DNA from 2 places in the Burkholderia anthinoferrum genome. Region 2 is predicted to be linked to the other one. Evidence: predicted binding sites of a transcription regulator. Region 2 holds the regulator's gene; the other holds the start of a gene.
The links. Region 2 encodes FliA, which starts transcription of late flagellar genes. Its sites were predicted from a motif close to CTAAAGTTTNNNNNNNNNNNGCCGNTA; they were not measured.

Region 1: fliS (flagellar export chaperone FliS) is a predicted target of FliA. The motif match lies at 6,655-6,681, and genes of this name have one in related genera.

Annotation. Positions count from the first base shown of each region.
Region 1 covers NZ_LFZP01000004.1:44,449-52,336, forward strand. The annotation lists gene C5F75_RS02095 (flagellar hook-length control protein FliK) at 1-503, opposite strand, end outside; gene fliJ (flagellar export protein FliJ) at 535-993, opposite strand; gene fliI (flagellar protein export ATPase FliI) at 999-2,504, opposite strand; gene fliH (flagellar assembly protein FliH) at 2,537-3,220, opposite strand; gene fliG (flagellar motor switch protein FliG) at 3,213-4,208, opposite strand; gene fliF (flagellar basal-body MS-ring/collar protein FliF) at 4,198-5,967, opposite strand; gene fliE (flagellar hook-basal body complex protein FliE) at 6,216-6,560, shown strand; gene fliS (flagellar export chaperone FliS) at 6,758-7,192, shown strand; gene C5F75_RS02140 (flagellar protein FliT) at 7,189-7,521, shown strand; gene fliK (flagellar hook-length control protein FliK) at 7,654-7,888, shown strand, end outside.
Region 2 covers NZ_LFZP01000001.1:200,767-208,654, forward strand. The annotation lists gene flhB (flagellar biosynthesis protein FlhB) at 1-1,122, shown strand, start outside; gene flhA (flagellar biosynthesis protein FlhA) at 1,119-3,221, shown strand; gene flhF (flagellar biosynthesis protein FlhF) at 3,218-5,023, shown strand; gene C5F75_RS00960 (nucleotide-binding protein) at 5,016-5,834, shown strand; gene C5F75_RS00965 (RNA polymerase sigma factor FliA) at 5,857-6,591, shown strand; S-adenosyl-L-homocysteine riboswitch at 6,687-6,805, shown strand; gene ahcY (adenosylhomocysteinase) at 6,838-7,888, shown strand, end outside.

The DNA of each region.
Region 1 (7,888 bases), on a different contig from region 2:
GTTGGCAGGGCGGCTGCGTCCTGGGTTGCATGGTCGGCGAGCGTGGCCGCGGCGTCCGGCTGGCCCGGCACGGCCGTCTTTTGCGCGGCGGCAGCGCCAGCCGCCGCGGCCGTGGTCGTCGCGTCGGCCGGCGTCGCGGTGTCCGGGCGCGCCTGCAGTTGCGCCTGCACGGCCGCGGCAGCCGCGAGCGCGGCGGCATCGGGGTTGGCGGTGGCGGTGGCGTTCGCGGCCGTGGCGTCGGTTGCGTCGTCGTCGTCCGTGCCGGACGGCTTCGCACCGGCGGCCGGCTTCGACGCAGCCTGTTTGGCCGGCACGTCCGGCGCACCGGTGCTGGCCGTGTCGCCGCGCGTGGTGACGCTTTGCTTCAGCGTCTGCGCGAACGGCACGGCGCTCGCGGCAGCCGGCGCATCGTTGGCAGTGGCGGACGCGCCCGGGCCGCGGGTGGCCTTGAGTGCGGCGCCGGCGGTGTCGAGCAGCGCGCCGAGCAGGGGCAGGGGAGGCATGACGGTTCTCTCGTTCGAAGGCGGTGGTCGGTTACGACGAGCGGGCCGCGTCGGCCCGCATGCGCAGGATCTTCGCGGCATGTTCGTCGGCGTCGCGCTGTTCGCGCCGGGCGTCGCGCTTCGCCTCCTGCGCGACGCCGCGCGCCTGCAGGATTTCATACGAGCCGACGGTCCGTTTCTTCTGCTGCCAGTTCGGGCGCGCCTCGTCGATGCGGACGTCGGCCGCGGCGAGCACGGTGCGCTGCTGTGCGATCGCCGCATCGAGCGTGTCGATGAACGCCTGGAAATTGCGCCAGTTGCCGGCCGGCATCCCGCTCTGCGCGGATTGCGCGAAGCGCGCGTGATATTCGTCGCGGTAGCGCAGCAGCGCGTCGAGCTGTTCGGCCGCCGCGGTGCGGTCGCGCTGCGCGGTGCCGAGCTGCTTCGCGGCCGAGTCGAGGTCTTCCTGCGCACGGTCGAGCAGCAACTGAAGGGGAAAGCCGTGGGCCATCGGGATCAGCCTCCGTAAGCGTCGAACAGCGCATCGAGCGCGGTGAGGCTCGATGCGAACGGCGCGCATTCGCGAAAGCCCTGCTGCAGGAAGGCCTCGATGCGCGGGTAAAGCGCGATCGCGCGGTCGAGCTGCGCGTCGCGGCCGGGTGCGTAGGCGCCGACCGCGATCAGGTCGCGATTGCGCTGGTAGCGCGACAGCATCTGCTTGAACTGCCGCACGTGGTCGAGATGCGTTTCGTCGATCAGCGCGGTCATCGCGCGGCTGATCGACGCCTCGATGTCGATCGCGGGATAGTGGCCGGCCTCGGCGAGCGCGCGCGACAGCACGATGTGGCCGTCGAGGATCGCGCGCGCCGAATCGGCGATCGGGTCCTGCTGGTCGTCGCCTTCGGTCAGCACCGTGTAGAACGCGGTGATCGAGCCGCCGCCTTCGGGCCCGTTGCCGGTGCGCTCGACGAGCGCGGGCAGTTTCGCGAACACCGACGGCGGATAGCCCTTCGTCGCGGGCGGCTCGCCGATCGCCAGCGCGATCTCGCGCTGCGCCATCGCATAGCGCGTCAGCGAATCCATCAGCAGCAGCACGTGCTTGCCCTGGTCGCGGAAGTACTCGGCGAGCGACGTCGCGTACGCGGCGCCCTGCATCCGCAGCAGCGGCGACACGTCGGCCGGCGCGGCGACGACGACCGAGCGCGCGAGCCCGTCCTCGCCGAGGATCTGCTCGATGAATTCCTTCACTTCGCGGCCGCGTTCGCCGATCAGCCCGATCACGATCACTTCCGCGCTCGTGTAGCGCGCCATCGTGCCGAGCAGCACCGACTTGCCGACGCCGGAGCCGGCGAACAGGCCCATCCGCTGGCCGCGGCCGACGGTGAGCAGCGCGTTGATCGCGCGCACGCCGACGTCGAGCACATGGTGGATCGGCTCGCGATCGAGCGGGTTGATCGACGGCGCCGACAGCGGCGCGTCGACTTTCGACGCGAGCGGGCCGAGGCCGTCGAGCGGGCGGCCCGATGCGTCGACGACGCGCCCGAGCATTTCCCAGCCGACCGGCAGCCGCTTCGCGCCCGCGAGCGGATCGGCGACGGGCGCGGCCTCGAGCGGCCACACGCGTGCGCCGGGCAGCACGCCGGCGACGTCGGTGGTCGGCATCAGGAACAGGCGGTCGCCGGCGAAGCCGACGACTTCGGCTTGCGCGTGCGGCAGCGTGCTGCCGGGCGGCAGTTCGATCGTGCATTCGGCGCCGACCGACAGGCGCAGCCCGATCGCCTCGAGCACGAGGCCGGCCGCGCGCGTGAGGCGGCCGCACGGCCGCAGCGGCAGCGCGCGGTGGCTGCGTGCGGCGAGCCCGTTCAGGTGCGTGCGCCAGTGCGCGAGGTGCGGATTGTGCGGCGCGCGCGGGGCGGCGCCGGCGGCCTCGGATGCCGCGTGCGGCGAGGCGTCGAATGCGGGATCGTGCGGGGCAGCCGGCCCGAACGACGCAAGCGCGAGCTCGCGTTCGAGCGGCGTCATGCCGTCGTGCGCGAGCGCGTCGGGCGAGCGCGTCACCACGTGCTCACCTTGCCGATCGCGGCGGCGACGCGCTGCCAGCGCGTGGGCAGCGTCGCGTCGACCTCGCCGGTCGCGGCGTGCGCGCGGCAGCCGCCGCGCTCGATCGACGCGTCGGTGCGCACGTTCCAGCCGAGCGTGTCGAGGTCGTCCTGCAGATACGCCTCGACGACGGGCAGGTCGGCCGGATTCACCGCGAGATGCGGCGCGCCGGCGAGCGCCGGTTCGGCCGCGAGCACGTCGCGCACGGCGGCGACCAGCGCGGCCGGGTCGTGCTTCACGTGCTGGCGCACGACCTGCTGCGCGATGTCGAGGGCGAGCTGCGCGAGGTCGGACGCGAGATCGTGTTCGACGGCCGAGACGGCTTCGCGAAACGACGCGGCGAGCGCCGCCAGTTGCGCGGCCTGTTCGCGCGCTTCGGCCTGGCCGGCCTCGAAACCCTGTTCGCGGCCCTGTTCGAAACCGGCCTGGTAGCCGCGCGCCTGGCCTTCGACGTGGCCGGCCGCATGGCCTTCGGCGTGCGCGGCGTCGCGCACGCGCTGCAACTCCTCGGCGAGCGCGGCCGCAGCGGCCGCCGCGTCGTCGGGCGGCGGCGGGGGCGGCGGCGGGTCGAACGACGCCATCTCCCACCGCTGGTACGCGGTGAGGGTGCCCACGCGATCGCTCGCCGAATCAGACATAGGCGTCTTCCGCCTTGCCGCCGATCGCGATCGCGCCGCTCTCGGCGAGGTTGCGCACGATCTGCAGGATGCGGCGCTGCTGCGTCTCGACGTCGGACACGCGTACCGGGCCGCGCGCGTCGAGATCCTCGGCGAGCAGTTCGGCCGCGCGCTGCGACATGTTCGCGAGGAACTTCTGGCGCAGCGCGGGCGGCGCGCCCTTGAGCGCGATGATCAGCGTTTCGGACTCGACTTCCTTGAGGATCATCTGGATTGCGCGATCCTCGAGGTCGAGCAGGTTCTCGAACACGAACATCTGGTCGATGATCTTCTGCGCGAGATCGGCGTCGTACTGGCGCACGCTTTCGAGCACGCCTTCCTCGTGCACGCTCGTCATGAAGTTCAGGATCTCGGCCGCGGTGCGGATGCCGCCCATCGGGCTGCGCTTCAGGTTGTCGCTGCCGGACAGCAGGCCGGTGAGCACGTCGTCGAGCTCGCGCAGCGCGGCCGGCTGGATGCCGTCGAGCGTCGCGATCCGCAGCAGCACGTCGTTACGCAGCCGTTCGGTGAAGCACGACGCGATTTCCGACGCCTGGTCGCGGTCGAGGTGCACGAGGATCGTCGCGATGATCTGCGGATGCTCGTTCTTGATCAGTTCGGCCACCGCGGCCGAATCCATCCATTTGAGGCCCTCGATGCCGCTCGTGTCGCTACCCTGCAGGATGCGGTCGATCAGCACGCCGGCCTTGTCCTCGCCGAGCGCCTTCGTCAGCACCGAGCGGATGTACTCGTTCGAATCGAGCGACAGCGCGGTGTGCTGCTCGGCTTCCTTCACGAACTCCTGCAGCACGTCCTCGACCTGCTCGCGCGTGACGTTCTTCAGCGCGGCCATCGCCACGCCGATCTTCTGAACCTCGCGCGGCGCGAGGAACTTGAATACCTGCGCGGCCTCTTCCTCGCCGATCGACATCAGCAGCAGCGCGCTCTTGGTCAAGCCTTCAGCGTTCATCGGACACCCAGTTCTTCACGACGGTGGCGACGATCTTCGGATCCTGGCGGGCGATCGTGCGCGCGTAGTCGAGGTTGCGTTCGTAGCGGTTCTTCTCGTTTTCGAAGCCGAGCAGCAGCGGATCGGCTTCCTCCGCCGCCTTCTCTGGCGCGGGCAGGCCGTCGAGCGCGACCGTGTCCTCCGGCGCCGCGAGCGCCGGCGCGGCCGGCTCGGGCGGCGGGAACGCGCGGCGCATCGCCGGGCGCACGAACATGAAGTAGAGCGCCGCCGCGGCCGCCGCGATGCCGAGCCACTTCGCGGCTTCCTTCGCCATCGCGATCACGTCGGGCTGGCGCCACCACGGCAGGTCGGCGTACGGGTCGCTCACGGTCGAGAACGCGCTGTTCACGACGTTCACCGAGTCGCCGCGCTTCGCGTCGTAACCCATCGCGTCCTTCACGAGTTGTTCGACCTGCGCGAGCTTCGCGGGCGGCAGCGGCTGCATCGTCACGTGGCCCTTCGCGTCGGCCACCGGCTGGTAGTTGACGACGACCGCCACCGACAGCCGCTTCACGCTGCCCATCGGCTGTTCGGTATGGCGGATCGTCTTGTCGAGCTCGTAGTTGGTCGTCTGGTCCTTGCGGTCGCTGACCGGCGTGGTCTGCGGCGCGTTCTGGCCGTTGCCGGCGACGATCGGCGCGGAGGCCGGCTGCGGCGGCGTGTTCGACAGCGCGCCCGGCACGCCGGACGCGCCGCCCTGCGCGAGTTCGGTCGCGCTGCTGGTCTGCTGGCTGCGGATCGCGGCCTGCTGCGGCGTGCCGTTCGGGCCGTAGCTTTCCGAGGTCTGCTCGATCTTCGAGAAATCGAGATCCGCGCTGACCTGCGAGCGCGCGTTGCCGGCGCCGAAGATCGGCGCGAGGATCGCGTCGATGCGCTTCTGCGTGTTGTGCTCGACCTGCTGCACGTACTTGAGCTGGCTCGCGTCGAGGCCGGAAGCGGATGCGGTCTGGGTCAGCAGGTTGCCGTCCTGGTCGACGATCGTCACGTTCTTGGCCGGCATGTCCGGCACGCCGGACGACACCATCCGCGTGATCGCCTGGACCTGGCCCTCGTCGAGCACGCGGCCCGGGTAGAGGTCGACGAACACCGACGCGCTCGGCGCTTCCTTGTCGCGCACGAACACCGACGGCTTCGGAATCGCGAGATGCACGCGCGCGCCGCGCACGGCATTGATCGATTCGATGGTGCGCTGCAGCTCGCCTTCGAGCGCGCGCTGGTAGTTGATCTGCTCGGCGAACTGGCTGATGCCGAATTTCTGGTTGTCCATCAGCTCGAAGCCGACCGAGCCGCCCTTGGGCAGCCCCATCGCGGCGAGTTTCAGGCGCGTCTCGTGCACCTGGCTCGACGGCACGAGGATCGCGCCGCCGGCATCGGCGAACTTGTAGGGAACGTTTGCCTGCTGGAGCGCGGCGATGATCGCGCCGCCGTCGCGGTCCGACAGGTTGCTGTACAGCACGCGGTAGTCGGGCGCCCGGCTCCACAGCACGAGCGCGGTGATCGCGGCGATGGCGAACGCGACGGCGATCACGAACGGCAGCTTCGGGTTGCCCTTCATCCGCGAGATGCCGGGAATGCGTTCCGCGAAGCCGCCAAGCCCGAAGTCCGCGCCTGCGCCTGCGCCGCCCGCGCCCGGCAACGCGGCGGCCGCGGCGGCGCCGGGCACCGGGCTGAGGCCCGCGCGGGCGTCTGGGTTGATCAGCGAGTTGGCCTGCGAATCCATGCGTCGAGTTTCTCCGGAGCGGGACGACTGAGCTCGCTCGGACGAGCGGGCGGACAATGACACGATGCGATTATCGGGACCCGCGGCGCACTCCGATCGACCGAAAAGAGCGGGGTTTCCCCCGTACTTTCGCGGCTTTGACGCGCACCGCGCTGCTATCCTTTGTCGCGATCCGGCATGGTGCGCGTGGTGCGGCGCCGGCGGGTCGCCCGGTGTGTCCGGGTCTCTTCTCTATGTCTGGGGACAGCATGACTGCGAACGTCAGCGGAATCGGTTCGGTGTTGCAACAGATGCAGTCGATGGCCGCGCAGGCGTCCGGCGGCGTCGCGAGCCCGACGGCGGCGCTGGCCGGCGCGGGCGCGGCGACGGCCGGCACGTTCGCGAGCGCGATGAAGGCATCGCTCGACAAGATCAGCGGCGACCAGCAGCACGCGCTCGGCGAGGCGAAGGCGTTCGAGGTCGGCGCGCCGAACATCTCGCTGAACGACGTGATGGTCGACATGCAGAAAGCCAATATCGGCTTCCAGTTCGGGCTCCAGGTCCGCAACAAGTTGGTGAGCGCTTACAACGACATCATGCAGATGGCGGTGTGACGGCCATCCGGGGACGGCCGTCCGGCGACGGCTCGGGGCTTGCCGGGTGAGGCGGGCGGCCGGCATCGCTTGCCCGACGGCAGCCTCCGCGCACCTAAAGCTTTTCAAATCCCTTCCGATAACTCCGGTGAAGGCCGTCCCGTGCAACGCACGGCCGCGGCTCCTGACTAGCCAACGCAAATAACAAGGAGAAGCGCATGTTTTCCCCAGGACACGCTGGAGCCAATGCGTACGCGCGTGTCGGCGTCGAGACGGGGGTGATGGGCGCCTCCCCGCACCGGCTGATCGCGATGCTGTACCAGGGCGCACGGCAGGCGATCGCACTGGCGCGCATGCATTTGCAGCAGGACAACGTGTCCGGGCGCGGCGAGGCGATCGGCAAGGCGATCCGGATCGTCGAGAGCGGCCTGCAGGCGTCGCTGAACCGCGACGCGGGCGGCCAGATCGCCGACCGGCTCGATGCGCTGTATGCGTATATCGGCCGGCGCCTGCTCGAAGCGAACACGCAGGCGAGCGACGCGATGCTGGTCGAGGTCGACCGCCTGCTCGCGACGCTCGAGGAAGCATGGACGGGCATCGCCCCGGAAGTCGCGCGGATGGCCGCGCAACAGGTAGCGGAAGCATCACGATGAATCACAAGGCCGAATACTTCGCGCGTTACGAGGCGCTCGCCGCCGTGTCGGGCCGGATGCTGTGCGCCGCGCGCGACGCCGACTGGAGCGCGTTGCCGGAGTTGCAGGCCGAATTCATGCAACTCGTCGACGGGTTGAAGGAGGCCGATCCGGGCGTCGCGCTCGACGAGTCGGATCTCGGCCGCAAGCTCGACCTGATCCGTCGCATCCTGGCCGACGACGCCGCGATCCGCGATCTCGCGAGTCCCGACGTCGCGCGGCTGTCCGCGCTGTTCGAGGCGCGGCGCTCGACCCAGGTATTGACCGATCTGTACCGCGCGCGCGGGTAGGGCCGTGGTCCGGAGGCGGGTGCGGGGCGCCCGGGCCCGGCGCCGCACGCGGCGCGTGCCGGTCCCGCGGGCGGCACCGGCGTGCCGCGCCCCGATTCGCAACGATGTGGCTGATATAGGCAGGCTTCGATCATGACCGGTATCGACTCCGTTGCGGCCGCGCTGCTGGCGAGCCGCCTCGACAGCCTGCTGACCGGCACCGTATCGGCGCCGGCGGGCGGCGGCGCGGCCTCGCAGGTCGGCACGCCCGGCGCCGGCGCGTCGTCCTCGCCGCCGGCCGGCAGCCCGAGCGCCGCGCCGCCCGCTTCCACGCAGACCGCGCTGTCCGACGTCGGGCGCGTGCTCGACGCGATCTCGCGCTCGGGCG
Region 2 (7,888 bases):
GTCGCGCGTTCGCGCGAACTGGCTTCGTTCGCACTGCTCGCGGCGGGGTTCTACGGCGCATGGCTGTTCGCGGGCCCGTCGGGCGCGCATCTGCAGGCGATGCTGCGCGGCGCGTTCACGTTCGATCGCGCGACCGCGTTCGACACCGACCGGATGCTGTCGGCGGCCGGCAGCGCGAGCCTCGAAGGCTTCGCCGCGCTGCTGCCGCTCCTCGCGCTCACCGGCGTCGCCGCGCTGCTCGCGCCGATGGCGCTGGGCGGCTGGCTGATCTCGCAGAAGACGCTCGAACTGAAGTTCGACCGCCTGAACCCGATCGCGGGCCTCGGCCGGATGTTCTCGATCCAGGGGCCGATCCAGCTCGGGATGTCGATCGCGAAGACGCTGGTCGTCGGCGGGATCGGCGGCGTCGCGATCTGGCGCAGCAAGGACGAACTGCTCGGCCTCGCGACCCAGCCGCTCGGCGCCGCGCTGCCCGATGCGCTGCATCTGGTCGCCGTGTGCTGCGGCACGACGGTCGCCGGGATGCTGGTGGTCGCCGGGCTCGACGTGCCTTACCAACTCTGGCAGTACAACAAGAAGTTGCGCATGACGAAGGAAGAAGTGAAGCGCGAGCATCGCGAGAACGAGGGCGACCCGCACGTGAAGGGGCGGATCCGCCAGCAGCAGCGCGCGATCGCCCGCCGCCGGATGATGGCGGCCGTGCCGAAGGCCGACGTCGTCGTCACGAACCCGACGCACTTCGCGGTCGCGCTGCAATACACGGATGGCGAGATGCGCGCGCCGAAGGTCGTCGCGAAGGGCGTGAACCTCGTCGCCGCGCGCATCCGCGAACTCGCGGCCGAACACAACGTGCCGCTGCTCGAAGCGCCGCCGCTCGCGCGTGCGCTGTATCACAACGTCGAACTCGAGCGCGAGATCCCCGGCTCGCTGTACTCGGCGGTCGCCGAAGTGCTCGCGTGGGTCTACCAGCTCAAGCGCTTCCGTTCGGAAGGCGGCGCGTTCCCGGCGGTGCCGGTCGATCTCGACGTGCCGGCCGAACTCGACAAGGGCGCGTCGGTCGCCGCCGACGACGAACGTGAAGAAGCCGAAGACGCGCTCGGCCAGCAAGGGAACGCAGCATGAGCACCCCGACCACCGGCCTGTTCGCCAAACGCACGAACCCGTTCGCGGGCACCAATCTGCGCGCGCTCGCGGGCCCGACCCTCATCTGCATGATCCTGGGGATGATGATCCTGCCGCTGCCGCCGGTGCTGCTGGATCTGCTGTTCACGTTCAACATCGCGCTGTCCGTGATGGTGCTGCTCGTCAGCATGTACACGATGAAGCCGCTCGACTTCGCGGCGTTCCCGAGCGTGCTGCTGTTCTCGACGCTCCTGCGCCTGTCGCTGAACGTCGCGTCGACGCGCGTCGTGCTGCTCGAAGGCCACACCGGGCCGGATGCCGCCGGCCAGGTGATCGAGGCGTTCGGCCACTTCCTCGTCGGCGGCAACTTCGCGGTCGGCATCGTCGTGTTCGTGATCCTGATGATCATCAACTTCATGGTGATCACGAAGGGCGCGGGGCGGATCGCCGAAGTGTCCGCGCGCTTCACGCTCGACGCGATGCCCGGCAAGCAGATGGCGATCGACGCCGACCTGAACGCGGGCCTCATCAACGAGGAACAGGCGCGCAAGCGGCGCCTCGCCGTATCGCAGGAAGCCGAGTTCTACGGGTCGATGGACGGCGCGTCGAAGTTCGTGCGCGGCGACGCGATCGCCGGCCTGATCATCATGGCGATCAACGTGATCGGCGGGCTGATCGTCGGGATGGTCCAGCACGACATGAGCTTCGCCGCGGCCGGCACCAACTACACGCTGCTGACGATCGGCGACGGCCTCGTCGCGCAGATCCCGTCGCTCGTGATCTCGACTGCGGCCGGCGTGATCGTGTCGCGCGTCGCGACCGACGAGGACATCGGCACGCAGATCACCGGCCAGCTGTTCACGAACCCGCGCGTGCTGAACATCACCGGCGCGATCATCGTGCTGATGGGGCTGATCCCCGGGATGCCGCACTTCGCGTTCCTCGCGCTCGGCGCCGGCGCGATCTGGCTCGCGCGCACGCAGACCCGGCGCGCGGCGGCCCGCAAGGCGGCCGGCGACGTCACCGACATCGCGCCGCCCGCCGTGCTGCCGGCCGACAGCCACGAAGCGACCTGGGACGACGTGCAGCTGATCGACCCGCTCGGCCTCGAGGTCGGCTACCGGCTGATTCCGCTCGTCGACAAGAACAGCGACGGCGAGCTGCTCAAGCGCATCAAGAGCATCCGCAAGAAATTCGCGCAGGAAATCGGCTTCCTGCCGCCGGTGATCCATATCCGCGACAACCTCGAATTGCGGCCGAACGCATACCGGATCGCGCTGAAGGGCGTCGAGATCGGCTTCGGCGAAGTGTTCCCGGGCCAGTGGCTCGCGATCAACCCGGGCCAGGTGACGGCCGCGCTGCCGGGCGCCGTCACGCAGGATCCGGCGTTCGGGCTGCCGGCCGTGTGGATCGACGTCGCGATGCGCGAGCAGGCGCAGGTGTACGGCTACACGGTGGTCGATGCGAGCACGGTCGTCGCGACCCACCTGAATCATCTGGTCGTCCAGCATGCGGCCGAGTTGCTCGGCCGCCAGGAAGTGCAGGCGCTCGTCGAGCGCACCGGCAAGGACGCGCCGTCGCTCGTCGAGGACCTCGTGCCGAAGACGATCTCGCTCACCACGCTGCAGAAGGTGCTGCAGAACCTGCTCGAGGAAGGCGTGCCGATCCGCGACATGCGCACGATCCTCGAGGCCGTGTCCGAGCATGCGGGCCGCGGCGACGCGTTCGAGATCACGGCCGCGGTGCGCCTCTCGCTCGGCCGCGCGATCACGCAGCAGTGGTATCCGGGCAACGGCGAAATGCAGGTGATGGGCCTCGACGCGAATCTGGAGCGCGTGCTGTCGCAGGCGCTCGCCACCGGCGCGAACCCGGGCCTCGAGCCCGGCCTCGCGCACAACCTTCTGACGGGCACGCAGCAAGCGTTGCTGCGTCAACAGAATCTCGGGCTGCCGCCGGTGCTGCTGGTGCAGCACGCGCTGCGCGCGATGCTCGCGCGTTTCCTGCGCCGCAGCCTGCCGCAATTGAAAGTGCTGTCGTACGCCGAAGTGCCGGACACACGCACGATCAAAGTCGTTAACGTCATCGGGGGTTCCGCTTGAACATTCGCAAATTCACCGGCGCAACGAGCCGCGACGCACTTCGTCTCGTGCGCGAGGCGCTCGGCGCCGACGCGGTCGTGCTGTCGAACCGCACGCTCGATGACGGCAGCGTCGAAATCGTCGCACTCGCCGATTCGGATCTCGCCGCGGTGGCGCCGCCGGCCGCGCGGCCGCGCTTCGCTTCGCCGCGCCTGCCGGAATCCGTGCCGGCCGCCGCCGTGCCGGGCATCGTGTCGCGCCCGGGCATCGCCCCGCGCCCGGCCGTCAATCCGTATGCGGCGGGCGAAGGCGGGCTGCCGGACGTGTTCTCGTCCGTGTTCGGCGCGAGCGCCGACGCGCAAGAGGCTGACATGCAGCCTTCGTCGAGCGATGCGGACGCGCCGGCCGCCGCGCCGTCGATCGCCGCGCCGGCCGCCGGATCGCCGGCCGCACGATCGCCTGCCGCCGGATCGCCGGCCGCCACTTCCGAACCCGCACCGTGGCTGGTCGAGCACGCGAAGCGCCTGACGCAGCAGCGCGACGCGCTGATCGCCCGTGCGCAGGCGCCGGTCGAGCCGCTGGCAAGCGCGCCGCAGCCCGCGGCCAGCGCGACGCCGCCCGACTGGGCCCGCGACATCGTGCGCGAGGCCGAACGCAGGATGCCGAACGCAGGATCGCCTGCCGCCGGATCGCCGGCCGCAGGATCGCCTGCCGCCACGAAGCGCACACCCGACACGGGCGCCGCGTACGCGGCGAGGGCGGCGGACCGTACGCGCCTGCCCTCCGACGCGGCCGCCGCGGTGGCCGACGCGGTGAAGTCGCGCATCGAGCGGATCGTCAACGACACCGTGATGCACGAGCTCGGCGAGCTGCGCGGGATGATGGAGGAGCAGTTCGACAGCCTGATGTGGCACGACCGCCAGCGTCGCAGCGCCGTTCACGGCGCGCTGACGAAGCACCTGTTCGCGGCCGGTTTCTCCGCGCAGCTCGTGCGGATGCTGGTCGACAACCTGCCGGCCGGCGACGGCGCGCAGACCTTCGAGCAGGCCGCCGAATGGGCGCAGTCGGTGCTCGCGTCGAACCTGCCGGTGCTCGACAGCGAGGACGCGCTGATGGAGCGCGGCGGCGTGTTCGCGCTGATGGGGCCGACGGGCGTCGGCAAGACGACCACCACCGCGAAGCTGGCCGCGCGCTGCGTGATGCGCTTCGGCGCGAGCAAGGTCGCGCTGCTGACCACCGACAGCTACCGGATCGGCGGCCACGAACAACTGCGCATTTTCGGCAAGATCCTCGGCGTGCCGGTGCACGCGGTGAAGGACGCGGGCGATCTCGCGCTCGCGCTGTCCGAGCTGCGCAACAAGCACATCGTGCTGATCGACACGATCGGCATGAGCCAGCGCGACCGCGCGGTGTCCGACCAGATCGCGATGCTGCACGGCGCGAACGCACCGGTGCAGCGCTTGCTGCTGCTGAACGCGACGAGCCACGGCGACACGCTCAACGAAGTCGTGCAGGCGTACCGCAGCGCGGGCGAGCACCCCGACCTGGCCGGCTGCATCCTGACCAAGCTCGACGAGGCGACCCACCTCGGCGGCGTGCTCGACACGGTGATCCGCTACAAGCTGCCGGTCCACTACGTGTCGACCGGCCAGAAGGTGCCGGAGAACCTGTACGTCGCGTCGACCCGATTCCTGCTGAAGAGCGCGTTCTGCGTGCCGCGCGACGGCTCGCCCTTCGTGCCGCAAGACGACGACATGCCGACGCTGCTCTCCGCACTGACCGCGCGTTCCACCGCCGAGCTGCACGAGGTGCGATTTGGATAAACCGATCATCGATCAGGCCGAAGGGCTGCGCCGCCTGCTGGCCGGGCGCGCGTCGCGCATCGTCGCGGTGACGGGCGGGCCGGCGGGCGTCGGCTGCACGTCGACCGTCGTGAATCTCGCGGCGGCGCTCGCGTCGCTCGGCAAGGACGTACTCGTCGTCGACGAGCGCGCCGACGTGCGCTCGGCCAGCGCGACGCTCGCCGGCGCGTGGCTGCGCGACGGCGCGCGCACGCGGGTCGCGGCCGGTTTCAGCCTGTGCGCGGCGGCGCGGCTCGCGCGCGCCGGCTACAGCGACGCGCAACTGAGCGACTTCATCGACGGCCCGGCCGACATCGTCCTCGTCGACGCGCAGCTCGGCGCCGATGGGTCGTTCTCGGCGCTCGCGCGCGAAGCGCACGACGTGCTGGTCGTCACGCGGGTCGCCGCGCAGGCGATCACCGAGGCGTATGCGTGCATGAAGCGGCTGCATTTCGCGCACGCGTTCGCGCAGTTCCGCGTGCTGACCAACCAGGTCGGCAGCCACGCGGACGCGAAGGCGGCGTTCGACAACCTCGCGGGCGTCGCGAACCGCTACCTGACCGTGTCGATCGCCGACGCGGGCTGCGTGAGTGCCGATCCGCTCGTCGAGCACGCCCGCGAATTGATGCATGCGGTGGTCGACGCGTTTCCGTCGTCGTCCGCCGCGCGCGACTACCGGCAGATTGCCGCCGACCTGTTGTACTGGCCGATGCGCCCGCGTTCGGGTGCGGGCCGCGCGGTCCACGCCGGCGGCAAGCCGTCGTACGAGGCGGGCGCGGCACACGCCGCGTGAGCGCCACCCGGAGGAGGGAGCCATGATGTACAACGCTCAAGGAAAGATGTCCCAGGCCGACGTGCTCGCGCAATACGCGCCGCTCGTGCGTCGCCTCGGATTGCAGCTCGTCGCGAAAATGCCGGCGAGCGTCGATCTCGACGACCTGATCCAGGCCGGCATGATCGGCCTGATGGACGCGGCGGGCCGCTACAAGGAAGACCAGGGCGCGCAGTTCGAGACCTACGCGACGCAGCGCATCCGCGGCGCGATGCTCGACGAGCTGCGCAGCAACGACTGGCTGCCGCGCAGCCTGCGCAAGACCTCGCGCGAGGTCGAGCACGCGGTGCACCAGGTCGAGCAGCACCTCGGCCGCTCGGCGAGCGAGACCGAGATCGCGCAGCACCTGAACATGCCGCTCGACGAATACCAGGGGATGCTGCAGGACCTGCATGGCAGCCAGCTCATCTACTACGAGGATTTCGATCGCGCGGCCGACGACGAGCCGTTCCTCGACCGCTATCGCGTCGATCACGCCGATCCGCTGTCGGCGCTGCTAGACGAACACCTGCGCGAGGCGCTCGTCGAGGCGATCGAGCGGCTGCCGGAGCGCGAGAAGCTGCTGATGTCGCTGTACTACGAACGGGGTCTGAATCTGCGCGAGATCGGCGCGGTGCTCGAGGTGAGCGAATCGCGCGTGTGCCAGTTGCACAGCCAGGCCGTCGCGCGCCTGCGCGCGCGGCTGCGCGAGCAGGCGTGGGTGGGCGCGGAGTCCTGACCCTCTGCCGACGGCGGCGGCGCGCCGGCGCCGCGCGCTCGCGCCGTATGCGGTGCTTGCGCATTTCGCGCGCCGATTTGCTACAATCCCCTCCGTTTTCCGAGGAGCGTTGCGACGGACCATCCTGCGTCCGCCAGGCTCGGAAGGCTTCACCAAGCAGCCGTGCGACGATTTTTTCGCGCCGGCCCCGCTTCCTGAACGGCGCTCACGTCACCAATCTAGAAACTTTTTAGAAAGGAGGGCGTGATGAACGCCATTATCGATTCCAAGGCTTCCCACGATTACGTCGTCGCCGACATGGCGCTGGCCGGCTGGGGCCGCAAGGAACTCAACATCGCCGAGACCGAAATGCCGGGCCTCGTGCAGATCCGCGACGAATACAAGGCGCAGCAGCCGCTGAAGGGCGCGCGCATTGCCGGTTCGCTGCACATGACGATCCAGACGGGCGTGCTGATCGAGACGCTGAAGGCGCTCGGCGCGGACGTGCGCTGGGCGTCGTGCAACATCTTCTCGACGCAGGACCACGCGGCCGCCGCGATCGTCGAAGCCGGCACGCCGGTGTTCGCGTTCAAGGGCGAGTCGCTCGACGAATACTGGGAGTTCTCGCACCGCATCTTCGAATGGCCGAACGGCGAATTCGCGAACATGATCCTGGACGACGGCGGCGACGCCACGCTGCTGCTGATCCTCGGCTCGAAGGCCGAGAAGGACCGTTCGGTGATCGCGAAGCCGACCAACGAGGAAGAAGTCGCGCTGTACAAGTCGATCGCCGCGCACCTCGACGTCGACGCGAACTGGTACTCGAAGCGCCTCGCGCACATCAAGGGCGTGACGGAAGAAACCACGACCGGCGTGCACCGCCTGTACCAGATGGAAAAGGACGGCCGCCTGCCGTTCCCGGCGTTCAACGTGAACGATTCGGTCACGAAGTCGAAGTTCGACAACCTGTACGGCTGCCGCGAGTCGCTTGTCGACGGCATCAAGCGCGCGACCGACGTGATGATCGCGGGCAAGGTGGCGGTCGTCGCGGGCTACGGCGACGTGGGCAAGGGCTGCGCGCAGTCGCTGCGCGGCCTGGGCGCGACCGTGTGGGTCACCGAAATCGATCCGATCTGCGCGCTGCAGGCGGCGATGGAAGGCTACCGCGTCGTGACGATGCAATACGCGGCGGACAAGGCCGACATCTTCGTGACGGCCACCGGCAACTACCACGTGATCAATCACGATCACATGAAGGCGATGCGTCACAACGCGATCGTCTGCAACATCGGTCACTTCGACTCGGAAATCGACGTCG